Regions from separate parts of the Streptomyces sp. NPDC088261 genome, predicted to be linked through region 3. Evidence: riboswitches for the same ligand, from Rfam matches in the RefSeq annotation. Region 3 holds a riboswitch; each other region holds the start of a gene.
What was found. A riboswitch is a leader RNA that binds a small molecule or an ion and turns the genes downstream of it on or off. The one in region 3 is predicted to bind thiamine pyrophosphate.
Positions count from the first base shown of each region.

Region 1 (4,651 bases), on a different contig from region 3:
CGCGGGTGCATCTCCGGGAAGGCCGCGACCCCGACGCAGAAGTCCCCCGACTCCTTGATGAGGCGCACCAGTTCCGCCGCGTACCGCACGCCCTGCGGGTGCTTGACCCACTCGCCCATGGGGTCGCCGGGCGGATCGCCCCGTACGGCGAGGATGTTGCGGATCCCGGCGTCGGCGTACTGCCCGATCATGTTGCGCAGTTCGGCGACGGACTGGCCGACGGCGGTGAGATGGGCGACCGGGGTGAGGGTGGTGTCGGCGGCGATCTGCTCGGTGGCCCTGACCGTGCCGGCCCGGGTGGAGCCGCCCGCGCCGTACGTCACCGACACGAAGCTGGGGGCCACCGCCTCGACCCGGCGCAGCGCGTTCCAGAGGTTCCGCTCGCCCTTCTCCGTCTTGGGCGCCCAGAACTCGAACGAATAGGTGGTCTCGCCCGCGGCGAGCAGATCGCGCACGGTCGGTGCGTGATCTGTTCTGGTCGAAGGTGTACCGAAGGCCATACGTGCAGGTTATCGAGGGTGTGGGCGTCCCCCAAGCGAACCGGGGACATTTGACCGGTTTGCCGGTCCCCGGTCCACGCCTCGGACACCCGGGAGGCCGCGCGCGGGGACGGGCCGCCGGTCAGCGGGAGCGCTCGCGCACCCGCTTCGCGAGCGAGGCCGTGGCCGCCGCCGGGTCGTCGGCCTCGGTGATCGCCCGTACGACGACCACCCGGCGGGCGCCCGCGTCCAGCACCTGGTCGAGGGTGCCCGCGTCGATGCCGCCGATCGCGAACCAGGGGCGGTCGGTGGCCAGGGCGGCCGCGTACCGCACGAGGTCGAGGCCGGGCGCGTGGCGGCCCGGCTTGGTCGGGGTGGGCCAGCACGGACCCGTACAGAAGTAGTCCACGCCCGGCTCCGCCACCGCCGCGTCGACCTCCGCCTCCGCGTGGGTGGACCTGCCGATCAGAGGCGCCGCGCCGAGGATCGCGCGGGCGGCGGGGACCGGGAGGTCCCCCTGGCCCAGGTGCAGCACGTCGGAACCGATGGCGTGGGCCACGTCGGCGCGGTCGTTCACCGCCAGCAGGACGCCGTGGCGCCGGCTCGCCTCGGCGAAGACCTGGAGGTGTTCCAGCTCCTCGGCCGCCTCCATGCCCTTGTCGCGCAGCTGCACGACGTCCACGCCGGACGCCAGCACGGCGTCGAGGAAGTCGGGGAGGTCTCCCTGCTTCCTGCGGGCGTCCGTGCAGAGGTAGAGCCGGGCGTCGGACAGCGCGGCGCGCGCCGCGGTCACGTCTGTGGGCACGAAGGATCCCCCCGTCGGTTCCGCGGCGGCCGGCGGTACGGGACCGCGGGGGCGGTGCCGTACCGCCGCACGCCGCGTGCGGTGATGTGGTTCGGCCGGTACGAGCGGTACGGCGGCCGGTTCAGACGGCGAGCGCCTGAGCCCGGCGCTTCACCTCCGTGCCGCGATTCTCGCTGAGCGCCTGCGCGGGCGTGCCCGGCAGGGTGGGGTCGGAGGTGAAGAGCCACTCCAGCATCTCTTCGTCGGTCCAGCCGTCGTCCCTCAGAAGCGTCAGGGTCCCGGCGAGACCCTTGACGACCTTGCCGCCGTCGATGAAGGCGGCGGGCACCTGGAGCGCGCGGTTCTCCCCGCGGCGGACGGCGATCAGCTGGCCTTCCTTCACCAGCTGCCGCACCCGCGTCACCTCGACATCGAACAATTCGGCGATATCGGGCAGGTGGAGCCAGGCAGGGACGAGAGCATCGATCTTTGCGTCAATCTCGGTCACGAGGACAAGCGTGCCATCCCGGACGGGCGGACGGTAGTTGGGTTGCCCCGGCCGGGCGGCGGACGCGTCCCCGGCCGCTCAGAGAACGGCCTTCTTCAGCGGGATCGCGGGATCCCCCACCCGCCGGGGGTCCAGGCGGGTGGGGGTGTCCAGCAGTTTCCTCGCCTGGGCCAGGTCCCGGGGGCGGCCCACCGCCAGCAGGGCCACCAGCGCGCCCTCCCGCAGCCACGCCACCGACCAGGCCGCCTCCGCCGGGTCGCCGCGCCACACCAGGGTGTCGGCGGCCGCGTGGTGGCCCGCGTACTGCACGAACCGGCCGAACTGCTCCGACCAGAAGTACGGCACCGGGTCGTAGACGCCCTCGGTCTCCCCGATGATCCGGGCGGCGACGGTACGGGGGCCCTGGAGCGCGTTGTCCCAGTGATGGACGAGCAGCCGCGCACCGTACCGGGCCGAGGGGAAGGACGCGCAGTCGCCCACCGCGTACACCCCGGGCAGCGACGTCCCGAGCCGTTCGTCCGCCGTGACGGAACCGTCCGGGCCCAGCTCCACGCCCGAGCCCGCCAGCCATCCCGTCGCGGGCCGCGCCCCGACGCCCACGACCACCGCGTCCGCCGGCAGCCGCCGGCCGTCCGCGAGGACCACCGCGCCGGGCTCGACGGACGCCACGCGCGCGCCGGTCAGCAGTACGGCGCCGCTCTCCGCGTACCACCCCGCCATCGGCGCGGCCACCTCCGCCGGGAGGACCCCCGCCAGCGGCCGGTCCGCGGCCTCCACGACCGTCACCGCGCACCCCGCCTCGCGCGCCGCCGTCGCGAACTCCGCGCCGATCCAGCCCGCGCCCACGACCACCACCTCGTCCTGCCGCGCCAGCACGGGCCGCAGCCGCTCGGCGTCGTCCAGCGTGCGCAGCAGATGGACGCCGGGGACGTCCTCCGTACCGGGCAGCCTGACCGGCTCCGCGCCGGTCGCGACGACCAGCACGTCGTACGGCACGGGACCGTCCGCCGTGTCGATCTCCCGTACGTCCGGCCGCAGCCCGGTCACGGCGAGGCCGAGCCGCAGGTCGACGGAGAGCGCCGCGAAGTCGAGGTCGAAGGACGACCCGTCCGCCTGGCCGAGCAGGACCGCCTTGGAGAGCGGCGGCCGGTCGTACGGCGGATGCGGCTCCGCGCCAATCAGCGTGATCCGGTCGCGGAAGCCGCCCTCGCGCAGGGCGACCGCGGTCTGCACCCCCGCCATCCCGGCCCCGACGATGACGACATTCCGCTCTTCCGGGTGTGTCCGCTGCTCGCTCACCCGATCACCTTAGAGAACGGACGGGCCGTCGGGGGTCAGCTCCGCCACCACTCGTCCCGCCGCCCTCCCGCGAGCCGGCCACGGTGATTGCTCCCTTACCCGGCGGAGGACGGGGCGTTAGTCTGGCCGTTGACACTACCTCGCGGGAGCCCGGACGCACCGGGCTGAGAGGGAGGCTGACGGCCTCCGACCGTACGAACCTGATCCGGGTCATGCCGGCGAAGGGAGGGGCTGGACGCCCATGCAGTCGTCCCATACGGGTCAGCACCCCGACATCAACACCTCCTCCGACGTCCTCGTCGTCGGAGGCGGCATCATCGGCCTGGTCACGGCGTGGCGGGCCGCGCAGCGCGGACTCCGTACCGCCGTCGCCGACCCCGAGCCGGGCGGCGGGGCCGCGCAGGTCGCGGCGGGCATGCTCGCCGCCGTCACCGAACTCCACTACGGCGAGGAGACGCTGCTCGGTCTCAACCTCGCCTCCGCCGAGCGCTACCCCGCCTTCGTCGCCGAACTGGAGGCGGCGAGCGGCCGGGACACCGGCTACCGCACGTGCGGCACGCTCGCCGTGGCCCTCGACGCCGACGACCGCGCGCACCTGCGCGAACTGCACGGCTTCCAGCGGCGGTCCGGGCTCTCCTCGGAGTGGCTCTCGGGCCGCGAGTGCCGGCGGCTGGAGCCGATGCTCGCGCCCGGCGTACGCGGGGGCCTGCGGGTCGACGGCGACCACCAGATCGATCCCCGCCGGCTCGCGGCGGCCCTGGTCACGGCCTGCGAACGGGCCGGGGTGGTCTTCCACCGCGCGTTCGCGGACCGCCTCACCGTCGTACGGGACCGGGCCACCGGCGTCGTCCTGGCCGACGGCCGCGCGCTCTCCGCCGACCAGACCGTCCTGGCGGGCGGGAGTCTCAGCGGGCGGCTGGCGGGCCTGCCGACCGACGTCGTACCGCCGGTACGGCCCGTGAAGGGCCAGGTCCTGCGGCTCACGGTGCCCCGGCCGTACGCGCCGTTCCTGTCCCGGTCCGTCCGGGCCGTCGTGCGCGGCAGCGACGTCTATCTCGTGCCGCGCGAGAACGGCGAACTCGTCGTCGGCGCGACCAGCGAGGAGCAGGGCTGGGACACCACGGTCACGGCGGGCGGGGTGTACGAACTGCTCCGCGACGCGCACGAGTTGGTGCCGGGCATCACCGAACTGCCCTTCGCCGAGGCGCGCGCCGGGCTGCGGCCCGCGTCGCCCGACAACGCGCCCCTCCTCGGGCCCACCGCCCTCCCCGGCCTCCACCTGGCCACCGGCCACTACCGCAACGGGGTCCTCCTCACCCCCGTCACCGGGGACGCGATGGCCGACGTGCTGACCACCGGCGAACTCCCCGAGGTCGCGCGCCCCTTCACCCCCCGCCGCTTCTCCCCCGCCCCGGTACGTCAGGAGCAGCCCGCATGACCGACACCGCGAACGTCTCCGCGACCCCCGCCCCCGCCCTCTCCGTCTCCGTGAACGGCGAGCCCCGCGCGATCGGCGCGGGCACCACGCTCGACGTGCTGGTCGCGACGCTGACCCCCGCGCCCTCGGGTGTCGCCGCCGCC
Region 1 covers NZ_JBIURL010000028.1:953-5,603, reverse strand. The annotation lists gene metF (methylenetetrahydrofolate reductase [NAD(P)H]) at 1-500, opposite strand, end outside; gene thiE (thiamine phosphate synthase) at 622-1,284, opposite strand; gene ACIODU_RS32535 (Rv2175c family DNA-binding protein) at 1,406-1,771, opposite strand; gene ACIODU_RS32530 (NAD(P)/FAD-dependent oxidoreductase) at 1,850-3,070, opposite strand; TPP riboswitch at 3,203-3,314, shown strand; gene thiO (glycine oxidase ThiO) at 3,312-4,508, shown strand; gene thiS (sulfur carrier protein ThiS) at 4,505-4,651, shown strand, end outside.
Region 1: it holds a riboswitch for thiamine pyrophosphate, as region 3 does, so the genes downstream of both, thiO (glycine oxidase ThiO) here and ACIODU_RS09375 (thiamine ABC transporter substrate binding subunit) in region 3, are expected to answer to the same signal.

Region 2 (4,651 bases), on a different contig from region 3:
CGGATCCTCGACGACGCGCTGCGCAACGCGCACGAACGCCCGGATCTGGCCGACGTGGGCCGGCGCCTGACCGCCGAGCAGTTGCGCACGAAGGCCCTCAACGCCACCACCCGGATAGCCGGCGCCGCGGCCGCCGAGTACGAGCACTACGCCAAGATGCGCGAGGAGTTCCGCTCGCCGGTCTCCTCCCCGGCCCCGAACGGCTCCATCAGGGAGCCGGCCACGGTCGCGGAGGACGACGACACGGGCGCGGGGTTCGCGGCGGTCCTCACCGTCCTGGTCCCCGTCCTCGGCGGCACCGCGGCGCTGATCTTCCTGCTCGTCGGCTACCTCCTCAAGGCCCTGACCCCGCCGCCCGCCTTCGCCGACTCCCTGCTCGCGGTGGGCTGGTTCTTCGGCGCGGTCACCGTGATCGGGATCCTGGGCGCGGCGGTCGGCCTGCTCATCACGGCCGTACGCAACAGGGACACCGAGGTCCCGGCCCCGGAGGAGTCCGGCGGGGAGCTGCCGGACGAGGTCGAACGGGCGAGGGAGGCCTGGCGCCACGCCCTCCTGGAACGCGGCATCCTGCCCTTCCTGCGCGGAGCCCTCGCCGACCCGAGCGCGGGCCGCGCGGCCCCGGGACCGCCCCGTACGGTGGGCCACCTCCCCAAGATCGGCTACACCCACCCCGGCTTCTCCAGCCCCGACGAGGGCTCAGCGGCCCACCAGCGCCCCACCTTCAGCAGCCCGGACTTCACCAGCCCCGACTTCGGCGGCCCGGAACACCAGCCCGAATAGCCCCGTCCCGCGACGGCGGGCGGCGAGAACGGGCGGGCGGCGAGAACGGCGGACGGTGAGGACCCCGGCCGGAGCCGGGGTCCCCCCCGCCCGCGCGTCAGGGGGTCAGTCGGCCAGGGGCAGGTACACCCGGTTGCCGGCTGCCGCGAACTCCTTCGACTTCTCCGCCATGCCCGCCTCGATCTCCTCGGACGCCAGGTCGCCGCCGTGCTGTCGCCTGATGTCCTGCGAGATCTTCATCGAGCAGAACTTCGGGCCGCACATCGAGCAGAAGTGCGCGGTCTTCGCCGGCTCGGCCGGCAGCGTCTCGTCGTGGAACGCGCGCGCCGTGTCCGGGTCGAGGGCCAGGTTGAACTGGTCCTCCCACCGGAACTCGAACCGGGCGTCCGACAGCGCGTCGTCCCACTCCTGCGCCCCCGCGTGCCCCTTGGCGAGGTCCGCCGCGTGCGCCGCGATCTTGTAGGTGATCACACCCGTCTTCACGTCGTCGCGGTCCGGCAGCCCCAGGTGCTCCTTGGGCGTGACGTAGCAGAGCATCGCCGTGCCCCACCAGGCGATCATCGCCGCGCCGATGCCCGAGGTGATGTGGTCGTACGCCGGCGCCACATCGGTCGTCAGCGGGCCGAGCGTGTAGAACGGCGCCTCCTCGCAGATCTCCTGCTGGAGGTCGATGTTCTCCTTGATCTTGTGCATCGGGACATGCCCGGGGCCCTCGATCATGGTCTGTACGTGATGCCGCTTGGCGATCGTGTTCAGCTGGCCCAGCGTCCGCAGCTCGGCGAACTGCGCCTCGTCGTTGGCGTCCGCGATGGACCCGGGCCGCAGGCCGTCACCGAGGGAGTACGTCACGTCGTACGCGGCGAGGATGTCGCAGAGCTCCTCGAAGTTCTCGTACAGGAACGACTCCTTGTGGTGCGCCAGGCACCACGCCGCCATGATCGAGCCGCCGCGCGAGACGATGCCGGTCTTGCGGCGGGCGGTCAGCGGCACGTACCGCAGCAGCACCCCCGCGTGGACCGTCATGTAGTCGACGCCCTGCTCGGCCTGCTCGATGACCGTGTCCTTGTAGATGTCCCAGGTCAGCTCCTCGGCCTTGCCGTCGACCTTCTCCAGCGCCTGGTAGAGCGGCACCGTGCCGATGGGGACGGGGGAGTTGCGCAGTACCCACTCGCGGGTGGTGTGGATGTTGCGGCCGGTCGAGAGGTCCATGACCGTGTCCGCGCCCCACTTCGTGGCCCACGTCATCTTGTCCACCTCCTCCTCGATGGAGGAGGTGACCGCGGAGTTGCCGATGTTGGCGTTGACCTTCACCAGGAACCGCTTGCCGATGATCATCGGCTCGATCTCCGGGTGGTTGACGTTCGCCGGCAGGACGGCCCGGCCCGCGGCGATCTCGTCACGGACGACCTCGGGTGCGACGTTCTCCCGGATCGCGACGTACTCCATCTCCGGGGTGATGTCGCCACGGCGCGCGTACGCGAGCTGCGTCACCGCCTGCCCGTCCCGGCCCCGCCGGGGCTGGCGCGGCCGGCCCGGGAACACCGCGTCGAGGTTCCGCAGCCCCCCGCGCGGCGAGGTGTGCTTGAGCCCGTCGTCCTCGGGGCGGACCGGACGGCCCGCGTACTCCTCGGTGTCACCGCGCCCGATGATCCAGTTCTCCCGCAGCGGCGCGAGTCCGCGGCGGACATCCGTCTCGATCGTGGGGTCGGTGTACGGCCCCGACGTGTCGTACAGCGTCACGTCCTTGCCGTTGGTGAGATGCACCTGACGAACGGGCACCAGGAGGTCGGGGCGCGAGCCCTGGACGTATCCCTTGTGCCAGCCGATGGACCTCTCGGTCCCGTTCTGATCCACGGCCCCGCCCGGATTCCCCGATTCGCCCGGGGAATCCGATTCCGAGGCAGGCGTGTGTGCGTCCTGAACGGTCATGAGACCTACTCCCTACGCCGGCATTACCCGGTAACAGGTTCGGCGGTCGGCGCAGCGGCGGGAATCCGGGGGGAAGGTCCCCGGGACTCCACGTCAACGCCCTCTCAGCCCGGTGCTCCGAGCTCCCGCGTGTGCAAAGGTGTCTCCACGCTAGCCCCACGACCGGCGTGCTGAACAGAGGGCCTCCCGCTTCTTGCGATGATCGGGGGGTGACCACACCCCAGCAGAGCCACGAAACGCACGGCCACACGCACAGCCACGGGCCTGCCGAGCCGGTCTCCCAGCACCTGCGCAAGGTCATCGCGGCGGTGCTGATCCCGTTCGCCGCGGCCGTGGTCGTGGGTCTGGTCGTCCTGTGGCCCGGCGGCGCGCCCGCCCACGAGCGCACGGGGGTCGGCTTCGACCGGCAGACCGAGCAGGGCCGGGTGGTGAAGCTCGTGGCGGTCGACTGCAAGGACGTGAACGCCTCGCAGGTCCCGTCGACCGGCGACACCTCGACCCCCGAGGGGCGGGAGGCGGCGCAGGCGGAGACCGGGCAGTGCAAGAAGGCCACCGTCGAGGTCACCAGCGGCAAGGAGAAGGGGCGCACCTTCATCGAGGTCGTCCAGCCGGACGCGCCGCGGCAGTTTCACGTGAAACAGGGCGTCGTCCTGGCGTACGCGCCCGACGCGCCGCACGATCTCCAGTACTCGGTCACCGATGTCGACCGCCACCTCCCCATGGCGCTGCTCGCCGGGATCTTCGCCCTCGCGGTGGTCGTGGTGGGGCGGCTGCGCGGGCTCATGGCGCTGATCGCCCTCGCGGTCTCCTTCGGGGTGCTGACGCTCTTCATCCTGCCCGCCGTGCTGCAAGGCTCGAACCCGCTGGTCGTCGCGGTGGTCGGGGCCAGCGCGATCATGCTCATCGCGCTCTACATGTGCCACGGCCTGACCGCGAGAACGTCGGTCGCGGTCATCGGCACGCTGGTCTCCCTGATGCTGATCGGACTGCTGGGCTCGATCTTCATCGGCTGGGCGAGCCTGACCGGCAACACCGACGACAGCACCGGCCTGATCCACGGGCTCTATCCGCACATCGACATGAGCGGTCTGCTGCTGGCCGGCGTGATCATCGGGTCGCTCGGTGTCCTCGACGACGTGACGGTGACCCAGACCTCGGCGGTCTGGGAACTGCACGCCGCGGACCCGTCGATGGGACCGCGCGCCCTCTACCGGGCGGGCATCCGCATCGGCCGCGACCACATCGCGTCCGTGGTCAACACGCTCGTCCTGGCGTACGCGGGCGCGGCGCTGCCGCTGCTGCTGCTCTTCTCCATCGCGCAGTCCGGCGTGGGCACGGTCGCCAACAGCGAGCTGGTGGCGGAGGAGATCGTACGGACCCTGGTCGGGTCGATCGGCCTGGTCGCGTCCGTGCCGGTGACCACCGCCCTGGCGGCGCTGGTGGTCTCCGCGGACCGGTCGGGGGCCGCGGGACGGGAGACGGCGCCCACGGTGCCGGGACAGGGCACGGCGGTGCGCCCGCACGGAAGCAGGGGCCGCCGCCGCAGGAAGTGACGGCGCCGGCCTGGGTGAGGAGATGCCGGCGTGAGGGGGTGACCGCGTCAGCCCGCGGCAGTCCGCCTCAGCCCGCGTTCTCCTCCGCCAGGATGCGGCCCAGCGCCTCCTCCAGGTTGCCCTCGAAGTCGCCGAGCGTGCGCTCCTGGCCCAGCGGGACCAGCCGGTCCGTACGGTCCAGGAAGGCCACGACCGGCGCGGCGCTCACCCGGAACAGCGCGTGGTCCTCACCGACCTGGAGCCGGATGTGGACGTCCGACAGATCCTCGGGCTCGGTCGGCGAGATGTGCACGTCACCGTCACCACTGGGCGTGTTGATGCCGTCCAGCAGCAGCTCACGGCCGAAGGTCCAGGTCACGGGCGCGTCGCCGGGCAGATGGAAGGTCATC
Region 2 covers NZ_JBIURL010000001.1:653,869-658,519, reverse strand. The annotation lists gene ACIODU_RS02860 (hypothetical protein) at 1-780, shown strand, start outside; gene thiC (phosphomethylpyrimidine synthase ThiC) at 886-2,709, opposite strand; TPP riboswitch at 2,702-2,848, opposite strand; gene ACIODU_RS02850 (YibE/F family protein) at 2,919-4,262, shown strand; gene ACIODU_RS02845 (SsgA family sporulation/cell division regulator) at 4,330-4,651, opposite strand, start outside.
Region 2: it holds a riboswitch for thiamine pyrophosphate, as region 3 does, so the genes downstream of both, thiC (phosphomethylpyrimidine synthase ThiC) here and ACIODU_RS09375 (thiamine ABC transporter substrate binding subunit) in region 3, are expected to answer to the same signal.

Region 3 (4,651 bases):
GCCGTCCACCGCCCGGAGCACGGGCAGCATGGTCCGTACGACGAAGGGCACCCCGACCAGCGCCTGGGCGAGCGGCACCAGGATCCAGGAGGCCCGCAGGTCCAGCGGCGGCTGGTCGAGGGTGATCAGGAATCCGAAGCCGACGGTCACCGCGGAGACGCCGAGCGGCAGCATCAGCAGGGCGTCGAAGCCGCGGACGAGCCGGCCCGCCCGCCGGGTCAGCGCGGCGGCCGCCAGTCCGCCCACGACCAGCGCGATCGCCGTCGCGACCACCGCGTACTCCAGGGAGTTCCGTACGGCGTCCAGCGGCGGAACGAGGAAGGTGCCGCTCGGCCCCACCGACGTGAGCGCCCTGTAGTAGGTGAGGCCGTACCCGCCGGGGCCGTCGAAGGAACGCTCGACCAGCACCCCGAGCGGCAGCAGGACCAGGACGAGTACCACGCCGAGGACGGAGACGAGCAACGCCCACTGCCCCGGCCCCTTCGGACGGCGCGCCGTCAGCGCCGGGTCGACCAGGCGCAGCGCGCTCTCCCGCCGCCGTACGGTCCGGGCGTGCAGCGCCAGGATCGCGCCGACGGCGGCGAACTGGACGAGGGTGAGCACGGCGGCGGTCGGCAGGTCGAGGAGTTGCGCGGTCTGCCGGTAGATCTCCACCTCCAGCGTGGAGTACGCGGGGCCGCCGAGGATCTGCACGACGCCGAAGGAGGTGAAGGTGAAGAGGAAGACCATCAGGGCGGCGGACGCGACGGCGGGCGCGAGGGCGGGCAGGGTGACCCGCCGCCAGGCGGCGAGGCGGCTCGCGCCGAGCACCCGCGCGGCCTCCTCCTGGCGCGGGTCGAGCTGCGACCACAGGCCGCCGACAGTCCGTACGACCACCGCGTAGTTGAAGAAGACGTGCGCGAGGAGGATCGCCCAGACGGTGGTGTCGAGGCGGACGCCCCACAGCTCGTCCAGGAGTCCGCCGCGCCCGAGGAGGGCGAGGAAGGCCGTGCCGACGACGACGGTCGGCAGGACGAACGGCACGGTGACGACGGCCCGGAGCAGCTGCTTGCCGGGGAAGTCGAAGCGCGCGAAGACGTACGCGCCGGGCAGGGCGACGGCCAGGGTGAGCGCCGTGGAGGCGAGGGCCTGCCAGGTGGTGAACCACAGGACGCCGAGGAGGTCGGGGCGGCTCAGCACGTCACCGACGCGGCCGAACTGCCAGACCCCGCCGGTCCGCAGCCCGCGCCCGACGATCGCGACGACCGGGTAGGCGAAGAAGACCGCGAAGAACACGACGGGCACGGCCATGAGGCCGAGCCGTACGGCGTGTGCCCGTACGGCCCGGCGGTCCGGCTCGCGGGCTACTTCACGACGAGTGAGGTCCACGTCTGGATCCACTGCTCCCGGTTGGCGGCGATCTTGTCGGGCGCCACGGTCTCCGGCCGGTCCACGGTCGCGCCGAACTCGGTGAACAGGGGAGGCAGCGGTACGGCCTTGACCACGGGGTTCACGAACATGTTCAGCGGCATGTCCGCCTGGAACCGGTCGCTGATCAGGAAGTCCAGCAGCGCCTTGCCGCCGGCCTCGTTCTTCGCCCCGCCGAGCAGGCCCGCGAACTCGATCTGCCGGAAGCAGGTGCCGGTGGCGACGCCGGTCGGCGCGACCTTGGGCTGCGGCTTCGCGTACAGCACCTCGACGGGCGGGCTGGAGGCGTACGAGACGACGAGCGGGCGGTCGCCGTGGGCCTTCTTGCCGCCGGCGGAACCGGAGAAGCTCTCGTTGTAGGCCTGCTCCCAGCTGTCCACCACCTGGACGCCGTTGGCCTTGAGCTTCTTCCAGTAGTCCTGCCAGCCGGCGTCGCCGGAGTGGGCGACCGTACCGAGCAGGAAGCCGAGGCCCGGCGAGGAGGTCGCCACGTTCTCGGTGACGAGCAGGTTCTTGTACTGCGGCTTGAGCAGGTCGTCGAAGCTCTGCGGCGGCGCGAGCTTCTTGTCCGCGAAGTACTTCTTGTCGTAGTTGACGCAGATGTCACCGGTGTCGATCGGGGTGACCCGGTTCTTCGCCGCGTCCAGCCGGGTGTCGGCGGCGACCCGGTCGAGTCCCTTCGCCTGGTACGGCGTGAACAGACCGTTGTCGAGGGCGCGGGAGAGCAGGGTGTTGTCCACGCCGAAGAAGACGTCGCCCTGCGGGGAGCCCTTGGTGAGGATCTCCTTGTTGAGCGCCTCGCCGGCGTCCCCGCTCTTGAGGACCTTGACGGTGTAGCCCGTCTCCTGGGTGAACGCCTTCAGCACGGCGGGCGAGGCGTTGAACGAGTCGTGGCTGACGAGGGTGACGGTCTTGGACTTCGTCCCGCCGCCGTCGCCGCCCGACGACTCCGTACCGCCGGATCCGCCGCAGGCGGCGAGGGTCGAGACCCCGAGCGCGGCGACGAGCGCGAGGCCCGCTGTCCTTCTGGCGCGGGCGGTGCTCACGGCTTTCCTGGTGATGCTCACTGGTTTTCCTCCTGGGGACTCCAGGAGAAGACGCGGCCCTGCCCGGCGCCCTCCCGCGACGGACGCGGGCCGGGCGCCGGGCAGGGCGCAACAGCTTGAGTGATGTCCGAACTTCCTACCCAGAATGACCTGGGCAAGGTTCAGAGGGTCTGCGACCGGTGTCCGCTCGTGGAGCCGGATCCGTATCGCACTCTCAGCGCTGTGGCGCTCCCCTGTCGGAATATGTGTCGTACCGAAAATCTGTTGTTCAGTGCCAGATTACACAGCGCCAGATTACACAGCCGGCCCTCAGCGTTCGGAAGCGGCCAGCTGTCCGCACGCTCCGTCGATCTCCTGGCCCCGGGTGTCGCGTACGGTCACCGGTACGCCGTGCCGGGCGATCGCCTCCACGAAGGCCTTCTCGTCCTCGGGGCGCGACGCCGTCCACTTGGAGCCCGGCGTCGGGTTGAGGGGGATCAGGTTGACGTGCACCCGCTTCCCCTTGAGCAGCCGGCCCAGCCGGTCGCCCCGCCACGCCTGGTCGTTGATGTCCCGGATCATGGCGTACTCGATGGAGATCCGCCGGCCGGACTTCGCCGCGTACTCCCACGCCGCGTCCAGCACCTCCGGCACCTTCCAGCGGGTGTTGACCGGTACGAGGGTGTCGCGCAGCTCGTCGTCGGGCGCGTGGAGCGAGACCGCGAGGCGGCACTTGAAGCCCTCGTCGGCGAAGCGCAGCATCGCCGGGACCAGGCCGACCGTCGAGACGGTGATCCCGCGCTGCGAGATGCCGAGGCCGTCGGGCTCGGGGTCGGTGAGCCGGCGAATCGCGCCGATCACCCGGTTGTAGTTCGCGAGCGGCTCGCCCATCCCCATGAAGACGATGTTCGAGAGCCGCGCGGGACCGCCGGGCACCTCGCCGTCGCGCAGGGCGCGCATGCCGTCGACGATCTGGTGCACGATCTCGGCGGTGGACAGGTTGCGGTCGAGGCCGGCCTGGCCGGTCGCGCAGAAGGGGCAGTTCATCCCGCAGCCCGCCTGGGACGAGATGCACATGGTGACCCGGTCCGGGTAGCGCATGAGCACGGACTCGACCAGCGTGCCGTCGTGGAGGCGCCACAGGGTCTTGCGGGTGGTGTCGTCGTCGCAGGAGATGTGCCGTACGACGGACATCAGATCGGGCAGCAGCTCCGCCGCGAGCTTCTGCCGCGCCCCGGCGGGGATGTCGGTCCACTGCTCGGGGTCGTGCGCGTACCGCGCGAAGTAGTGCTGGGACAGTTGCTTCGCGCGGAAGGGCTTCTCGCCGGTGGCGGCGACGGCCTCACGGCGCTCGGCGGGGGTGAGGTCGGCGAGGTGCCGCGGCGGCTTCTTGGCTCCGCGGGGCGCGACGAAAGTGAGTTCTCCGGGGGTCGGCGGGGCCATGAACGCAAGTCTCCTCGGTGCGGCGAGGCCCGCTCCCCGGTGCCACGGGGAAGAGCGGCACCACGTTGCCGGTGCCGGGAGACCTCACGGGATCAGCCCCGCGCGGGGCGCGGGGACCAAAAGGGCTCGCCACCGGTGAGTGGCGAGCCCTTCAAGAGTACCGGTGCGGCTCACCCGGAGCCGACGAAGATCACCAACAGCAGCCAGACCACCGGCGCGGTGGGCAGCAGGGAGTCGAGCCGGTCCATGATGCCGCCGTGGCCCGGCAGCAGCGTCCCCATGTCCTTGATGCCGAGATCGCGCTTGATCATGGATTCACCCAGGTCACCGAGGGTGGCACTGGCGGCGACCGCGATGCCGAGCAGCAGGCCCTGCCACCAGAGGCCGTCGTCGATCATGAACTGCATGGAGAGCGCGCCCGCGACCATCGCGAAGAGGACCGCTCCGAGCAGCCCTTCCCGGGTCTTGCCGGGGCTGATGCGCGGCGCGAGCTTGTGGGTGCCGAAGCGCCAGCCGACGGCGTACGCGCCGGTGTCGCTGACCACCGTGAGCAGCAGGAACATCAACACCCGCCGGGCGCCGTCGTCCGCGGTGAGCATCAGCGCGACGAACGTGGCCAGGAACGGGACGTAGAACGCGGCGAACACGCCCGCCGTGACGTCCCGCAGATACCCCTCGGGCTCCTCGGTCATCCGCCACACCAGGACGGCGAGCGCGGTCAGGGCCATCGCGACCCAGGCGCCCTCGACCCCGCGCACGTACCCGGCGACGACCAT
Region 3 covers NZ_JBIURL010000003.1:489,301-493,951, reverse strand. The annotation lists gene ACIODU_RS09380 (ABC transporter permease) at 1-1,290, opposite strand, end outside; gene ACIODU_RS09375 (thiamine ABC transporter substrate binding subunit) at 1,344-2,474, opposite strand; TPP riboswitch at 2,569-2,698, opposite strand; gene rlmN (23S rRNA (adenine(2503)-C(2))-methyltransferase RlmN) at 2,763-3,875, opposite strand; gene ACIODU_RS09365 (phosphatidate cytidylyltransferase) at 4,046-4,651, opposite strand, start outside.